Regions from separate parts of the Streptomyces sp. SP18CS02 genome, predicted to be linked through region 3. Evidence: riboswitches for the same ligand, from Rfam matches in the RefSeq annotation. Region 3 holds a riboswitch; each other region holds the start of a gene.
The links. Region 3 has a riboswitch for cyclic di-AMP ahead of PUR26_RS27225 (C40 family peptidase). Riboswitches for the same ligand answer to the same signal wherever they lie in the genome.
Positions count from the first base shown of each region.

Region 1: another riboswitch for cyclic di-AMP. It lies ahead of PUR26_RS03840 (M23 family metallopeptidase); the one in region 3 lies ahead of PUR26_RS27225 (C40 family peptidase).
Region 2: another riboswitch for cyclic di-AMP. It lies ahead of PUR26_RS26295 (transglycosylase family protein); the one in region 3 lies ahead of PUR26_RS27225 (C40 family peptidase).
Region 4: another riboswitch for cyclic di-AMP. It lies ahead of PUR26_RS17040 (M23 family metallopeptidase); the one in region 3 lies ahead of PUR26_RS27225 (C40 family peptidase).

Region 1 covers NZ_JAQYXC010000252.1:47,038-51,188, forward strand. Annotated here, with positions in the region: gene PUR26_RS03825 (bifunctional acetate--CoA ligase family protein/GNAT family N-acetyltransferase) at 1-119, opposite strand, end outside; gene PUR26_RS03830 (HPr family phosphocarrier protein) at 313-594, shown strand; gene PUR26_RS03835 (GntR family transcriptional regulator) at 748-1,437, opposite strand; gene PUR26_RS03840 (M23 family metallopeptidase) at 1,729-2,511, opposite strand; cyclic di-AMP (ydaO/yuaA leader) riboswitch at 2,525-2,688, opposite strand; gene PUR26_RS03845 (M16 family metallopeptidase) at 2,974-4,151, opposite strand, start outside.
Region 2 covers NZ_JAQYXC010000294.1:442,650-446,800, forward strand. Annotated here, with positions in the region: gene PUR26_RS26285 (cytochrome P450 family protein) at 1-403, shown strand, start outside; gene PUR26_RS26290 (transglycosylase family protein) at 516-1,496, shown strand; cyclic di-AMP (ydaO/yuaA leader) riboswitch at 1,756-1,928, shown strand; gene PUR26_RS26295 (transglycosylase family protein) at 1,932-2,612, shown strand; gene eno (phosphopyruvate hydratase) at 2,992-4,151, shown strand, end outside.
Region 3 covers NZ_JAQYXC010000295.1:108,613-112,763, forward strand. Annotated here, with positions in the region: gene PUR26_RS27215 (C40 family peptidase) at 1-635, opposite strand, end outside; gene PUR26_RS27220 (hypothetical protein) at 978-1,331, shown strand; gene PUR26_RS27225 (C40 family peptidase) at 1,423-2,943, opposite strand; cyclic di-AMP (ydaO/yuaA leader) riboswitch at 2,951-3,109, opposite strand; gene pcrA (DNA helicase PcrA) at 3,309-4,151, shown strand, end outside.
Region 4 covers NZ_JAQYXC010000285.1:17,440-21,590, reverse strand. Annotated here, with positions in the region: gene PUR26_RS17045 (PP2C family protein-serine/threonine phosphatase) at 252-1,448, shown strand; cyclic di-AMP (ydaO/yuaA leader) riboswitch at 1,810-1,944, shown strand; gene PUR26_RS17040 (M23 family metallopeptidase) at 1,956-3,005, shown strand; gene PUR26_RS17035 (aldo/keto reductase) at 3,315-4,151, shown strand, end outside.

The DNA.
Region 1 (4,151 bases), on a different contig from region 3:
CGTTCCGCGTCGTCCGTGGTGATCGGCCTGATCCGCGCGGTGCCGCCGTCGCGCAGCACCACGTCGGCTTCCCAGTGGGCGGGATACACGTGTTCCGACTGCTCCGGCGGGGTCCGCATGGAGTCAGCGTACGGCGCGGACACCGGTAGCGGAGGTACCGGGAGCGCGGCAAGGTGAAGGGGCCGACGGTCCTGGAAAGGACCTGGAAGGGACACGTCCGGGCCGCCGGAGGCGGGCCGGAAGCCGGTTCGAGCACCCGGCAGGACATGAGAGACTGGTCTAGACAACCGCTAGGACTTGAAGGGCAACATCATGGCTGAGCGCCGCGTCAATGTCGGCTGGGCCGAGGGCCTGCACGCCCGCCCCGCCTCCATCTTCGTCCGTGCCGCCACGGCCGCCGGCGTCCCCGTGACGATCGCCAAGGCCGACGGGAACCCGGTGAACGCCGCGTCGATGCTCGCGGTGCTCGGCCTGGGCGCGCAGGGCGGCGAGGAGATCGTGCTCGCTTCGGACGCCGAGGGTGCGGACATCGCGCTGGACCGTCTGGCGAAGCTGGTCGCCGAAGGTCTCGACGAGCTGCCCGAGACCGTCTGACGGTCCCCGCGGCGGAAACAACTTCAGAACAGCACACGGCGGAGCCGTATCGACCTGAATTCCGGGGCGATACGGCTCCACTGTTCCGTTCCGTTCATGAGCAGGGGAATTCCGGCACGGAATTCCCCGCCCCCTTTGTATACGGACCCATTGTTAATTGCGGACGCTCGCGGTGTTGACGGCATGTTGCGAAGTCCTCACGCGCCCGGCGGCCCGCTCGGGCCGCCGCAGCCGGTGCGCCCCCAGCGAACGCTCGGCGTGCTGGGCGGTGAGCGCCCGGGCCCGTTCGGCATCGCCGCGCGCCACGGCGTCCACGATCGCGCCGTGCTCGGCCCACTCCTCGACCGGGTGCGCGGTCCGCTCGACCGTGTACATCCAGGCGATCTTGTGCCGGAGCTGGGTGAGCAGGGCGGTCAGACCCGGGCTGCCGGACGCCTGGGCGAGGGTCTCGTGGAACCAGCCGCCGAGTGAGCGCAGGTCCTCGCCCTGACCTCGACGGGCCCGCTCCTGCCCCAGCCTGACCAGCCCGCGCAGCACCTTGAGGTGGGCCTCGGTGCGGCGCTGGGCGGCGCGCGCCGCGCCCAGCGGTTCCAGCAGCGCGCGGACCTCCAGGAGGTCGGCCGCCTCCTGCTCGGTCGGCTCGGCGACACACGCTCCGGCGTGGCGCCGGGTGATGACGAACCCCTCCGACTCCAGGGTGCGCAGCGCCTCCCGGACGGGTACCCGAGAAACCCCGTAGCGGCGCGCCAGCTGCTCCTCGGTCAGCCGGCTGCCGCGCTCGAACACACCGGTGACGATGTCATCGCGGATCGCCGTGCATACCGAGTGCGCGGGAATGCGCATACCGAACCTCCGACTTGATCCGCGCGAAACTCAGCTGATTGACGCTCTGTTCGGTGACTCTATTGCAGCAGGCCGGAATTTCCGATGCCTACTCGGAATCCATGTATATCTTTTGGCCAGGATGTCGGGACCACGGGCCGGAAGTCCGCTCCGGGGGCCCTCGGGACGTGCGGAGGGCGCCGGGCGGGACCGCGGGCCCCGGCCCCCGGGGCCGGGGCGCCGAGGCAGGGGAGGACGCGCGAAGGCCCCGGCTCGGAAGGAGCCGGGGCCTTGGCGCGTACGGGCGGAGCGTCAGACGTTGACGCCGTGCGAGCGCAGGTACGCGACGGGGTCGATGTCCGAGCCGTAGTCGGCGCCGGCCCGGGCCTCGAAGTGGAGGTGCGGACCCGAGGAGTTGCCGGTCGAGCCGGAGAGCCCGATCTGCTGGCCCGGCGTGACGCTCTGGCCGACCGACACCGCGATGGAGGAGAGGTGGCCGTACTGGGTGTACGTGCCGTCGTTCATCCGGATGACGATGTTGTTGCCGTACGCGCCGCCCCAGCCGGCCTCGACGACGGTGCCGGAACCCACGGCCACGACGGAGGAGCCGGACGCGGCGTGGAAGTCGATGCCGGTGTGGCTGCCGGAGGACCACATGGCGCCGCCGGTCTGGTAGCCGGTGCTGACGTACGAGCCGGCGACGGGCAGCTGAAAGGAGTTGAGCCGCTTGCGCTCGGCCTCGCGGGCGGCGCGCTCACGGGCCTCGCGGGCCTCCTTGGCGCGGGCCTCGGCCTTGCGCTTCGCCTCGGCCTCGGCCTTCGCCTTGGCCTTCGCCAGGGCGGCGGCCTCCTCGGCCTCCTGCTCCTGGGCCTCGGCCTGGGCGTCGATCCGCTCGGCGAGCGAGTCGGTGACGACGACCTGGTTGAGGCCGGTGTCCTCGAGCGAGCGGGTGTCCGTGTCGGCGGCGAGCGCCGGGGAAGCGAGGGTTCCGATGACGCCGGTGGTGGCGAGGGCCGCGACGCCGGCGACGTGCGCGCTCTTGCGGCTCATGCGGCTCGGGGCACGGTGCTTCCCGGTGGCACGGGTGAACGCCATGAAGTGGCTGATCCTTTCCTTCCTTCTCGCCTACCGGGTTAGCTGACGGGTTCGGAGCAGGAAGGTCTCCTACGGGCCCCTCCGCACGGCGGCGAAGGCGTCCGATTCACCCCAGGGACTGAGTGGGTCCCCGGCTCCCCAGGCTCGCGCCTGACGGGGACTCGGCGATGGCTGTCCGGTGCCGCGGGTGCGGCGGTCGAACCGGGCGGACAGCGCATCAGACGCTAAGCGGCCGATCTTTCAATCACCAAATGGTCACGCTGTTTTGTAGCGCACGCCACAGGGCAGACACACAACCTCCGCAACATTTGGGACATAAGACGCAGCAAAAGCGGAACCCCGGCATCCGATGGGATGCCGGGGTTCCACGGTGCGGCGCATCCGGTCCCACCGTGCGACGGAACCGCAATCGCCGCAGGTGAGGCCGGGCGGTTGCCGCCGCTGCCGTCCGGAACGGGTCAATCAGCCCGTGACCACGGTCACTTCACCGATGCCCAGCGCCTCGACCGGCTCCTTGATCTGTGCGGCGTCACCGACGAGCACCGTCACGAGACGGTCCACCGGGAAGGCGCTGACGGCCGCGGCGGTGGCCTCCACGGTCCCGGTCTCGGCGAGGCGCGCGTACATCTGCGCCTGGAAGTCGTCCGGGAGGTACTGCTCGACCTGGTCGGCGAGCGTGGCCGCGACCGAGGCCGCCGTCTCGTACTTGAGCGGGGCCACGCCCACCAGGTTCTGCACGGCCACATCACGCTCGGCGTCGGTCAGGCCCTCCGCCGCGAGGGTGCTCAGCACCTTCCACAGATCCGCCAGGGCGGGGCCGCTGTTGGGCGTGTCGACCGAACCGCTGATGGCCAGCATCGAGGCACCGGTCCCGTCGGGTGCCGAGCGCAGTACCTGCCCGAAGGACCGTACGCCGTAGGTGTACCCCTTCTCCTCGCGCAGGACCCGGTCCAGGCGGGAGGTGAGCGTGCCGCCCAGGCAGTACGTGCCCAGCACCTGGGCCGGCCAGACGCGGTCGTGCCGGTCGGGACCGACGCGGCCGATCAGCATCTGGGTCTGGACCGCGCCCGGGCGGTCCACGATGACGACCCGGCCGGTGTCGTCGGCGGTGATCGGCGGTACGGGGCGGGGCTCGGCGGGCTTGCCCGTCCAGGCGCCGAGGGTCTCGGCGAGCACCTCGTCGAGATCGACGTCCGTGAGGTCGCCGACGACGACGGCCGTGGCCGTGGCGGGACGGATGTGCGCGTCGTAGAAGGAGCGGACGGCGCCGGAGTCGATGCGCGCCACGGTCTCCTCGGTCCCCTGGCGGGGGCGCGACATGCGCGAGGTGGCCGGGAAGAGCTCCTTGGAGAGCTGCATGGCGGCGCGGCGGGCCGGGTTGGCCGTCTCGTGGGGGATCTCGTCGAGCCGGTTGCGGACGAGGCGCTCGACCTCGCCGTCGGCGAACGCGGGCGCGCGCAGCGCCTCGGCGACCAGGCCGAGGGCCTTGGAGAGCCGGGAGACCGGGACCTCCAGGGAGACCCGGACGCCGGGGTGGTCGGCGTGGGCGTCGAGGGTGGCACCGCAGCGCTCCAGCTCGGCGGCGAACTCCTCGGCCGTGTGCTGGTCGGTGCCCTCCGACAGGGCCCGCGCCATGATCG
Region 2 (4,151 bases), on a different contig from region 3:
GACGGGGCTGGAGGAACTGCTGCGCTACGACGGGCCGGTGGAGCTGGCGACCTGGCGGTTCGCCACCGAGCCGCTCACCCTCGGAGGGGAGCGGATCGAGGCGGGCGACCCCGTCCTCGTCGTCCTCGCCGCGGCCGACCGGGACCCGGCGCGTTTCGACGAGCCGGACACCCTGGACCTCGCACGGCGTGACAACCAGCATCTGGGGTACGGGCACGGCATCCACTACTGCCTGGGCGCGCCCCTTGCCCGGCTCGAAGGGCAGACCGCGCTGGCGACGCTGCTGACCCGCCTGCCCGACCTGCGACTCGCGGGGAATCCGGACGATTTGCGGTGGCGTGGAGGGCTCATTATGCGTGGACTGCGCACGCTCCCGGTCGAGTTCACATCCTATGCGAACTGACGCTCCATCAGATCTGTGACTTTCGCGTTATCTCCGCTGCATCGACTTGTAACAGACGTTCGAATGCCGCTACGTTCACCGTCACCTCAGCAGTCACGCGAAAGGCAACCGCATGCGCTCCGGGAACGGCCGGCACCGGCGACCTCGTCAGGCTCCCGCCATCATCGTCGCGGCAGGGGTGACCGGTTCCGCGATCGCCCTTCCGCTGCTCGGCGCGGGGTCCGCGTCGGCCGTCGAGGGCACCACCTGGGACCGGGTGGCCGAGTGCGAGTCCGGCGGCATGTGGAGCGCCGACCTCGGCAACGGCTTCTACGGCGGCCTCCAGTTCTCGCAGGAGACCTGGGAGACCTACGGCGGCACGGCGTACGCCCTGCGCGCCGACCTCGCCAGCCGCGCCCAGCAGATAGCCGTCGCCGAGAAGGCCTACGCGGCGCAGGGCATCGCCCCCTGGGAGACCTGCGCCCCCATCGCGGGACTCACCGACGGCAGCGCGCCCGTGGCGGGTCTGCCCTCGGCCGCCAAGCCCTCCGGCGCACCGGCCACTCCCGCCCCCTCGGCCTCCACCGGGACGGCGGACGGCGCGGACGGTGCCGACGGTTCGAAGTCGTCGACGCCCGAGGAGTCCACCACGCCCGCCGGGACCGCTTCCGGCTCGTCCGGCCCGGCCGCGTCCGCCAAGGACGACCCGGCCGGGGACGCCGGGACGGGCGGCGGCAAGCACCGGGGCGAGCCGGCCAGGGAGGCGCCGGTGGACGGTGACGCCTCCACCGACCCGGCGGACTCCGCCGACCCCGCCGCCTCCGAAGGCGACAAGGCCACCGGTACCGGCAATCCAGTCAATCCGGGCACCGAGCGCGAAACAGGCCGACATGCCTCACGGGGTGACGGAACGGCACGTGACGCCGAGGGGGTCGCGCTGGAGGACGGCCAGTACACCGTCCTGCCGGGCGACAACCTGTCGGACATCGCGGAGACGCACGAGCTGCCCGGCGGCTGGACTGCTCTCTACGACGCCAACAAGGCGACCGTGGGTGCGGATCCGGATCTGATCCAGCCTGGTCAGAGCCTGGATCTGACCGCGGCTCAGGAGTGATTCGCTCCCCTTTGTCCGCTTCTGTATAAGTGAGACAAGCGTCTCTTTGCGGCAACTGGCCCGGCTCGCCCGCCTGATCCGACCGATGTGCGGCTCACCAGCACAAATGTCCGCCAGGGGCGGGCCGGATTGGGTGTATTGACCCTGATGTCCATCTTTGAACATCAGGGAGGTCTGTGATTACGGTCGTAACTGCTCGCCACCGCGGGCCCCATCGACCGGTACGCCGAATCCTGCCGTCGGTCGACGGGAACAGTCGACGCTTCGAGCGCCGTAGGCAGGAGCGGGGGACCCAAGGTAAGCGCCGGGTCCGGCCATCGGGAGATGGCCGGCGACCGGCTCGGGGTGAAGCCGCGCGACACGTCGCGCGGCCGGGCAACTCACTAGGCCCGAACCCGACAGCTCACCTCGCAGGCGTCGGTGAGGAGATGTCCCATGCTGTTTTCCGGCAAGGCCAAGCACCGTCGTCCTTCCAAGGCCATCCGTTTCGCCGCGTTCGCCGGCATCACCGGCGCCGCCGTCGCCGCTCCCCTGATGGGCGCCACCACCGCCTCCGCCGCGACCACCGCGGAGTGGGACAAGGTCGCCCAGTGCGAGTCCGGCGGCGACTGGTCGATCAACACCGGCAACGGTTACTACGGCGGCCTGCAGTTCTCCTCCTCGACCTGGGCCGCGTACGGCGGCACCGCGTACGCCGCGAGCGCCGACCAGGCGTCCAAGTCGCAGCAGATCCAGGTCGCCGAGAAGGTCCTGGCGGGCCAGGGCAAGGGTGCCTGGCCGAGCTGCGGCGTCGGCCTGTCCAACGCCTCCTACGACGGCGGCTCCGCCCAGGAGAGCGCCCCGAAGCAGGAGGAGCGCAAGGCCGAGCAGCCCACCACGCGCAGCGAGCAGCGCACCGCGCCGAAGCAGGCCGCGCCGAAGACCGTGACCACCCCGACCGGCGAGAAGGTCGAGAAGGGTGACGGCGAGTACAAGGTCGAGGCGGGCGACACGCTCGGCACCATCGCCGAGGCGCACGGCGTCAAGGGCGGCTGGCAGAAGCTGTTCGAGCTGAACAAGGACATCGTCGACGACGCCGACCTGATCTTCCCCGGCCAGCAGCTCCACCTGAAGTGACCCCCTGAGCCCGTCGGCCCGCCCCGGGCCGCCGGCTCCACCCGCCCACCGGCCCGGCCAGGACCGCCGGCCGCGACGCGTCCCTCCATCAGGGGCCCGCTCGCCCCGGTCCGGCCGGCCCGTGCGGACCACCCCGGCCCGCCGCGCTCTCCCCCGTGCGCGGCGGGCCGGGGTTTTTCGGTGGCGTGGGCCGGTCCATGTGGTTACCGCCCAGTAAATCCTGTGGTTGTTTGCCCGCCAATGCCGGGCCTTGAACCCTTTTTCGTCCCACGGGGCGGGCGTCGGCTGGCCACGGCCCCGGAGCCGGTTAGGCTCTTGTCGCAAGGCCAAGAGACCCTGCACTGCAAGCGTCACATTTTGCGTCACATCCCAGAAGGAGATGCTCGTGCCGTCCATCGACGTCGTCGTAGCCCGGGAAATCCTGGACTCCCGAGGCAACCCCACGGTCGAGGTCGAGGTCGGCCTCGACGACGGCAGCACCGGCCGTGCTGCCGTCCCCTCCGGTGCCTCCACCGGTGCGTTCGAGGCCCTGGAGCTTCGCGACGGTGACCAGAACCGCTACCTCGGCAAGGGTGTCGAGAAGGCCGTCCTCGCCGTCATCGAGCAGATCGGCCCGGAGCTCGTCGGCTACGACGCCACCGAGCAGCGGCTGATCGACCAGGCGATGTTCGACCTGGACGCCACCCCGGACAAGTCGTCGCTCGGCGCCAACGCCATCCTCGGCGTCTCGCTCGCCGTCGCGCACGCCGCCTCCGAGGCGTCCGACCTCCCGCTCTTCCGCTACCTGGGCGGCCCCAACGCGCACCTGCTGCCGGTGCCGATGATGAACATCCTGAACGGCGGCTCGCACGCCGACTCCAACGTGGACATCCAGGAGTTCATGATCGCCCCGATCGGGGCGGAGTCCTTCTCCGAGGCCCTGCGCTGGGGCGCCGAGGTCTACCACACCCTGAAGAAGGTCCTGAAGGAGAAGGGCCTCTCCACGGGTCTGGGCGACGAGGGCGGCTTCGCGCCGAACCTGGAGTCCAACCGCGCCGCCCTCGACCTCATCCTCGAGGCCATCAAGCAGGCCGGCTACGTCCCGGGCAAGGACATCGCCCTGGCGCTCGACGTCGCCGCGTCCGAGTTCTACAAGGACGGCTCGTACGAGTTCGAGGGCAAGTCCCGCTCGGCCGCCGAGATGACCGAGTACTACGAGGAGCTCGTCTCCGCGTACCCGCTGGTCTCCATCGAGGACCCGCTGTTCGAGGACGACTGGGCCGGCTGGAAGGTCATCACCGACCGCCTGGGCGCCAAGGTCCAGATCGTCGGCGACGACCTCTTCGTCACCAACCCGGAGCGTCTGGCCCGCGGCATCGAGGAGGGCTCGGCGAACGCCCTGCTCGTGAAGGTGAACCAGATCGGTTCGCTGACCGAGACCCTGGACGCCGTCGAGATGGCCCAGCGCAACGGCTTCAAGTGCATGATGTCGCACCGCTCCGGCGAGACCGAGGACGTCACCATCGCCGACCTCGCCGTCGCCGTGAACTGCGGCCAGAT
Region 3 (4,151 bases):
TCCCCGGCCTCGTACCGGGCCCGCTGGTCCGACGTCAGCCGCGCGAGCAGGTCCTCGGCGGCGGCGATCTTGTTCTTGACGGTGGTCCTGTGGCGGCCCAGCTCGGTCCGGCGGGCCTCGAGGTCACGCAGGTGCCCGGTGGACTCGGACCGCAGCCGGCCGATCTCGGCGAGCTGCCCCTGGAGGCCGGCGATCGTGTCCGCCTGGCGGTCACCCGCCCGCTGGGCGAGCGCGGCGCCTTCGAGGTAGTCGTCGGGGTCCGAGGAGAGCACGAGCTGGAGGGCCGGGTCGAGACCACCGCTCCGGTACTGGGCGGTGGCCACCGAGCCGAGGGCGTCGCGGGTGGTGTTGAGCCGCGCCGTCCTGCGGGCGGCCTCGTCGCGGAGCGCGTCCAGTGCCGTCTGGGCCCGCGCGGCCTTCTCCTTGGCGCCGTTGTACCTCTCGGTGGCCTCCTCGGCCTGCTGGTACAGCCGGTCGACCTCGGTCTTGACCTGGGCGGGCGTGAGCCGGGGCTCGGCCTGCCCGATGCCCTCGAAGGCGGTGGCCGTCGCCGCCCCGGCGAGCGCGAGGACGGCGGCGGTGCGGCCGGCCGGTCCGCTCAACGGGCGCTGCCTGGGCTTCCGGTGCGCTGCCACGGGGGCGGTCACTTCCCTTCGTGCGGTCCTGACGGGTCCGGCGGCGGACCCGTCGGGGGAGCGGGCCGCCGCCGGATCTCCCGGGCGGGGCGGCCGACTGCCGTCCGGGTGGGGCCCGGACGGAGGTGGGGAGAGCCGGCCGCCTGGGGCAGGACGCTAGGCCTGAGGGTCACGGGGCTGGGAGGCCATGACCGCAACTGGCCGCAGGTGAGGTTTCCCGTACGGATTCCGAGGGGCCCCATGCGTCCGGAATTACATATTCCGGATCAGCTGTGACCGATGCGTCGAAAGAGGCGCACCTGGCCGCAGGGCGGTGCTATGGCCCCGGCTAGGCTCCGCCCCATGGACGTACTCATCAATGTCTTCGTCGCCCTGCACATCATCGGTATCGCCTCCCTGCTGGGCGGCTTCCTGACCCAGATGAAGGCGATGAGCGCGGGCACGGCACGCTTCGTCCCCGCCATGCTGCACGGCGCCCTGACGATGCTGATCACGGGCGTCGCGCTGGTGGGCCTCAACCAGGCCGACGACCAGACCGTCGACAACGTCAAGATCGGCGTGAAGCTGGCGCTGCTGGTGGTGATCCTCGGCCTGGTCTACGTGAAGCGGGACGAGGAGAAGGTGGAGAAGGGGATCTTCGCGGCCGTGGGCGGTCTGACCGTGGCCAACATCTTCATCGCGACGCTCTGGACCTGATGCCCCGGCGGCGGGGCCGGCCGCGGCCCCACTGCCGCGGCGTACGCCCTCGGTCCCGTACCGCCCCCGACCCCCGCCGTCACCGCCCGGTTCAGGCCGGGCGCACGCTGCCGTGGATCGGCATGCAGTAGACCGACTCCTCGCGGACGTTCGCGCCGGGCTTCGGCGCGTGGATCATCCGGCCCTCGCCCTCGTAGATGCCGACATGGCTGATGTCGTCGTAGAAGAACACCAGGTCGCCGGGGCGCAGAGCCTCCATGTCGACGGGGGTGCCGAACTCGATCTGGCCCCAGGTGGTCCGCGGCAGTTCGACTCCGGCCGCCCTCCACGCCGCCTGGGTGAGGCCGGAGCAGTCGTAGGAGCTCGGGCCGGTCGCGCCCCACACGTACGGCTTGCCGACCTGGGCGCGGGCGAAGGCCAGCACCTTGTCCGCCTTGGCCGAGCGGCTCCCGGTCCCGGCGCCGGCCGAGGTGCCGTACCCGGTGGCGGCGGCGGTGGCGCTTGCGGTCCAGGAGCCGCGACCGGTACTCGTCTCCGGCTGCTGTTCCCGGTCCTGGCTCTGCTCCCGGCGGAGCCGGTCCTGGCGCGCACGGGCCGCTTCCGCCTCTTCGCGGACCCTCGCCTCCGCCCGCAGCCGGGCCTGCGCCTCGCGCCTGTGGTCCAGCTCCGCCCGTCGCGTCAGCTCCTCGACGGTCACGCTCGACAGCAGGTCGCGTGCCTCGCGCAGCTTGCGCTGGACGTCCTGCTTGCTGGCCCGCAGGACCGCCTGAGAGGCGGTGAGGGCATCCACGCCGCCGGCCGCCTCGGCGGTCCGTTCCTTGGCCTCCACGGCTTCCGCCGCCTCCACGGCTTCCACCGCCTCCGCGGCCTCCGCCGACGAGTGCCGCGTCCCGTGGCCGGCAAGCGCCTGCTGCCCGTGCTCGGCGGGCGGGTCGGACAACGCGGTCCGGTGGGGCTCGTGGTCCGGTCGGGGCAGGAGCGGCCGCGGGACCTGCGGGGTCTGCCGGACCTCCTGCGTCTGCTGGGTCCGCTGGACCTCCGGCATCCCCTGGAACTGCTGGACCTGCTGGACGTCCTGGACCTGCTGGGTGTGCTGGATCTGGTGGACGTCCTGGACCTCCGGCATCTGCTGGGTCCGCTGGACCTCCGGCATCTGCTGGGTCTGCTCGGCGTACGCCTGCGGGTCGGCGGCGACGATCAGCCCCGTGGCCTGGGCGACGGCGCCCGGGCGGGGCTCCCCGGCGGTGTAGGTGCCCAGCGTGCGGCGGGTCTCGTTCAGCGGCTGCGCCCGCTTACCGGCCCCGTCGAACAGCTTGTCGACCGTCAGCCTCCGCCGGGGCGCGGCCTCCTTGGGGCTGTCGTACTGCCGCTCGTACTGCCGCGTCCCCGTACCGGCCTGCCGGTACAGGGCGTCGACCTTCCGCTGGACCTCCTCGGCCGTCGGCTTCGCGTCCGGGCTGGACGGTACGGCGTCGGGAGCCGTCCGGGAGGGCGCCGCGTCCGCGTTCTGCGCGGACAGGAGGGAGACCGAGGCGATGGCGGCCGTCGTGACCCCGACGGCGGGGGAGTGCGCGCGGGTGGTGCGGGTGCGCGGCTTGCGATGCGACGCCAAGGCCGGCATCTCCTTCCGTGAACCGCCTACCGGGTTAGCTGTCGGGTTCGGGCGACGGAAGGTGCCCTACGGCCGTACGCGGACAGGCCGATTCACCCCGGTCCTGCATGTGGGTCCCCGGTTCCGTACTTCCTGAGCGAAAGGCCGGATTCGGCGTGGACGGCCCGGTTGGCGTGGTTCGCCGATGGGGTTACAGACCGCCTTCGCGAGCACGCTAGCCAAACTGTGGTGGTGCTGTGAAGGATGATGTTCGATATGCCCTATACGTTTTCGTTATCTTTACTTCGGGTAATGAATCCGGTGCTCATCGTGACGAAGGCGGTTCGGCCGCGACTGTCAGTGGAGCGGCCTAGACTCGATAGGCGATGAGCAGCCTCTTTGACGACAGCTTCCTGGCGGACCTCCGGAACCACCGCTCCGAGGAGCCCCCGCCGCCGCCCGAGCACGACGAGCCGGCCGCGGAGGAGGTTCCGCACGACCTCTTCGGGGGCAGGTTCGACGTGCCCCCGGCCCGGGACGCGCACTACCGTGACGGCGCCCCCCGTCCGGTGGTGGACGCGGCCGCCCTGGTCGAGGGGCTGAACGAACAGCAGCGCGCCGCCGTCGTGCACACCGGTTCGCCGCTGCTCATCGTGGCCGGCGCCGGTTCCGGCAAGACCCGCGTGCTGACCCACCGCATCGCGCACCTGCTGGCCACGCGCAACGTGCACCCCGGGCAGATACTGGCGATCACCTTCACCAACAAGGCCGCCGGGGAGATGAAGGAGCGCGTCGAGCAGCTCGTCGGCCCGCGCGCGGGCGCCATGTGGGTGATGACCTTCCACAGCGCCTGTGTGCGCATCCTGCGCCGCGAGTCGAAGAGGCTCGGCTTCACCTCCTCCTTCTCGATCTACGACGCGGCCGATTCCAAGCGCCTGATGGCGCTGTGCTGCCGTGACCTGGACCTCGACCCGAAGCGGTACCCGCCCAAGTCGTTCAGCGCCAAGGTCTCGAACCTGAAGAACGAGCTGATCGACGAGGAGACCTTCGCCGACCAGGCCGCCGACGGCTTCGAGAAGACGCTCGCCGAGGCGTACCGGATGTACCAGGCGCGGCTGCGCGAGGCCAACGCCCTGGACTTCGACGACATCATCATGACGACCGTCCACCTGCTCCAGGCGTTCCCGGACGTCGCCGAGCACTACCGCCGCCGCTTCCGCCACGTCATG
Region 4 (4,151 bases), on a different contig from region 3:
CCGGGTCTTCGTCATGTCCGGGTCTTCGTCATGTCCGGGTCTTCGTGATGCCTGGGTCTTCGTCATGTCCAAGCCTTCGTGGTGTCCGGTCTTCGCGTGTGCCGGGGTGGGGCGCTCCGGGGCGGCCCGGGCCGGGGGCGGTGTATCGCCCGGTCGGCGGACGGCGAGTCGCCACGCGGCGCGGCTCCGGCCGGCCCGGGTGGGGGGCGGTACCGTCCGCAGCGGTGGGCGGAGCGGGCAGGAGACCAGTGGTGGGGCAGCGAGCGCGGGACGGCGGCGGCCGGGGCGGGTTGGTGCGCTCCCCGCGCGGGAGCCGGGCGCCCGGACCCGGCCGGGACCGTGAGGGGGTCCATCTGTTCATCCGCTCGCTGCCCGCCCTGATGATCATCGGCGGGGTGATCTACGACGTGTCGACCCCGTCACGCTTCACGGCGGTGCCGCTCTTCGCCGCCGCCCCGCTGATCGCGGCGCCCTTCTTCAGTTTCGGCGCCACGCTGCTGGCGGGCCTCGTCGCCCTGGTCGCCGTGGTGGTGCTGCGCCTCCACGGCGGGACCATGGACGAGGCCCCGGCCCTGACCGAGGTCGTCACCATCGGGACCGTCTCCGCGCTCGCGCTGTTCATCAACCGGGTCGTGCGGCGGGGCGGCGAGCGTCTCGCCTCGGCGCGGGTGATCGCCGAGACCGCCCAGCGGGCCGTGCTGCCCAGCCCCGCCAAACGGATCGGCGGTCTGGACATCGCGGCGCGGTACGAGGCCGCGCAGGCGGACACGTACATCGGCGGCGACCTCTTCGCCGTGCAGGACACGCCCTACGGCGTCCGGCTCGTGGTCGGCGACGTACGAGGCAAGGGTCTGGGGGCGGTCGAGGCGGTCGCGGTCGTCATCGGCGCCTTCCGGGAGGCGGCCGAGCAGGAGAGCTCCCTGGAGGGCGTGGCGCAGCGGCTGGAGCGCGCGCTCGCGCGCGAGGGCACCCGGCGCGACGGACTGGACGCCTTCGAGGGGTTCACCACCGCCGTACTGGCCGAGATCCCGCGCGGGGACACCGTGGTGCGGATCGTCGACCGGGGCCATCCCGAGCCGTTGCGGATGAACCCCGACGCGACCGTGGAACTGCTGGAGCCGAACGAGACCGCGCTGCCGCTGGGCATGGCCGACCTGGCGGCGTGGCCGGACCGGGCGTACGAGGTGTCCTACCCGCCGGGGGCGACGCTGCTCTTCTACACGGACGGGCTGTCCGAGGCGCGCGACGCGCGGGGGGAGTTCTACGACCCGGTGGCGCGGCTGGCCGGGCGGGTCTTCCCGGGGCCCGAGGCACTGCTGGACGCGCTGGTGGAGGACGTGCGGCGGCACACAGGCGGCGGGGCGACCGACGACCTGGCGCTGCTGGCGGTCAGCCGGCCCGAGGAGGGGCAGCCCGACCGGCGGACGACGATCCCATTGGTGCCGTGACTGCCGTGACTGCTGTTGCCGCCGTGTCCCCCGTGTCTGCCGTGTCTGCCGCTTTGCCGTGGCCGCGGCGACCGCGGTGACGCCAGGGCGACCGCGTGGCAGGGGTACGCCGGGAGGGACTCGACCACGGTACGTAGTCGACGAGCACCACTCCGCATAACAGTTGACGAACGGTCAGAAAAATAAGAGGCGGCCGGTGTTTCTGAGGGGCGGTCAACTCGCCCGGCTGTGCCCGTGTGTGACCCGGTACGTCCTGGCCAGCACGGTAATGATCAGTAGGAACAGCTTGGAATACGGCCCTCGCGTCTATTAACGTTCGATAACGCAGCGCGGTCGTCCCAGTCGTCGCAAGAGACGGCACCGTGCGCGCGCGCCGAATTCCGCAAGGGAACCGGGGAACCACCACCTTGGGGTGAATCGGGTCGAACCAGACCCGTAGGAGACCTTCCTGCTCCGAACCCGTCAGCTAACCCGGTAGGCGAGAAGGAAGGAAAGGAGTGCGCCTCCGTGGCGTCCAACAGTCCTGCTCCCGAGGTCTTTCCCGGCTCTCCCGGCCCTTCGGGTGCCCCTGACGCCACGCCCGCAAACACGCAGTGGGCGGAGTGGAATCCCACCGAGGACACCGTTCGCCCGGTTCGCGGCCGTCATCGTGTCGCCAAGCAGCGCGGCGGTCTCGCCCGCAGCTCCACCGTCCTCGGTGTCGGAGTCATCGCGGCGGTCGGTGCGGGCGGCATAGCCACCGCGCAGGACAAGCCCGCGGTCTCCATCTCCCTGCCCGACCTGCCGGACATCGGCTCCCTCCTCGACGACGAGGACGAGGGCGAGGGCGTCACGGGGACCGCCGACAACGCGCCGCTCACCGCCCTGTCCCTCTCCGGCGACGACCGCGGGGCAGGCCGGGACGACCAGGCCGGCCAGGAGGCCGAGGACGCCGGCGAGGCGCTGCGCGTCCGTATCCTCCAGCAGGCCGAACAGCAGCAGGCGTCCGCCGACGCCGAGGCGAAGGCGGCCGCCGAGAAGACCGCCGCCGAGCAGGCCGCCGCCGAGGCGAAGTCCCAGCAGACCGCCGCCCAGAAGAAGGCCGAGGAGGCCGAGAAGAAGGCGGCGGCGGAAGCCGAGGCGAAGGCGGAGGCCGCGCGGCTGGCCAAGCTCGCGTCGAGCTACTCCCTGCCCACCTCCTCGTACACCCTCACCGCCACGTACGGGCAGTCCGGCTCCATGTGGTCCTCCGGGCACCACACCGGCCTGGACTTCGCGGCCCGGGCGGGTACCCCGACCAAGGCCGTCCACAGCGGGACCATCAAGTCGGCCGGCTACTCCGGCTCGTACGGCTACCGCATCGTCCTGGAGCTGGAGGACGGTACGGAGATCTGGTACTGCCACCTCTCGTCCATGACGGTCGGCGTCGGACAGCAGGTCGGCACCGGCGAGACCATCGGACGGGTCGGCGCCACCGGCAATGTGACCGGCGAGCACCTGCACCTGGAGGTGCGCACGTCGGGCGGCGACGGCATCGACCCCGCGGCCTGGCTGCGCAGCAAGGGCCTGACCGTCTGACGCCCTGTCCTCCCGCCCCTTCGCGCCGGGCTCCGCGGCGCACCGGGACGATCCGGTGCCGGAACCCGTGAACGGCCCCCGGCGGCCCTGGCCTCCCACCCCCCGACGCCAGGGCTGCCGGCCTTCTCCCCGCCGGGTTCCCCGCCGCCCTTTTGCCTGCTTCCCTTCGGTTTCCTGCCGCCCGGCCCGGTAGCCGCCCGGCCCGGTTGCCGTCCCGCCCGGTTGCCGTCCCGCCCGCTCGCGGTCCTGCCCGGTCCCGTGGTTCCGGCTCCCCGGAATGCTCCCGGGGGCTGCGTCGTTGATCCCCCCATGACTTCTCTCCGCCCTCTGGGCACCTCAGGGCTCGACGTCTTCCCGCTCGCGCTCGGCGGCAACGTGTTCGGCTGGACCGCCGACGAGACGCAGTCCTTCGCCGTGCTCGACGCGTACGCCGCCGCGGGCGGCAACTTCATCGACACCGCCGACGGCTATTCGGCCTGGGCACCGGGCAACGAGGGCGGTGAGTCGGAGACGATCATCGGCAACTGGCTGGCCTCCCGCGGCAACCGCTCCGACGTCGTCATCGCCACCAAGGTCGGCGCCCACCCCCGGTACAAGGGCCTCGCCCCCGCGAACATCAAGGCCGCGGTCGAGGAGTCGCTGCGCCGTCTGCGCACCGAGTACATAGACCTGTACTACACGCACTTCGACGACCCGGGCGTGCCGGTCGAGGACTTCGTCACCGCTCTCGACCAGCTGGTGAAGGAGGGCAAGGTGCGGGCCGTCGCCGCTTCCAACATCACCCCCGAGCGGCTCCAGGAGGCCCTGGACTTCTCCGCGCGCGAGGGCCTCACCGCGTACTCCGCGATCCAGCCGCACTACAACCTGGTCTCGCGCGACACCTACGAGGGACAGCTCCTGGAGACCGCGGAGCGCGCCGGGCTCGGCGCCGTGCCGTACTTCGCGCTGGCCTCCGGCTTCCTCACCGGCAAGTACCGGCCGGGCGCGAGCGTCGAGAGCGCCCGGGCCGAGGGCGCGGGCAAGCACCTGGAGACCGAGCGCGGCCGCAAGGTCCTCGGCGCGCTCGACACCGTCGCCCAGGAGCGCGGCGCCGAGATCGCCACGGTCGCCCTCGCCTGGCTGGCGGCCCGGCCGACCGTCGCGGCG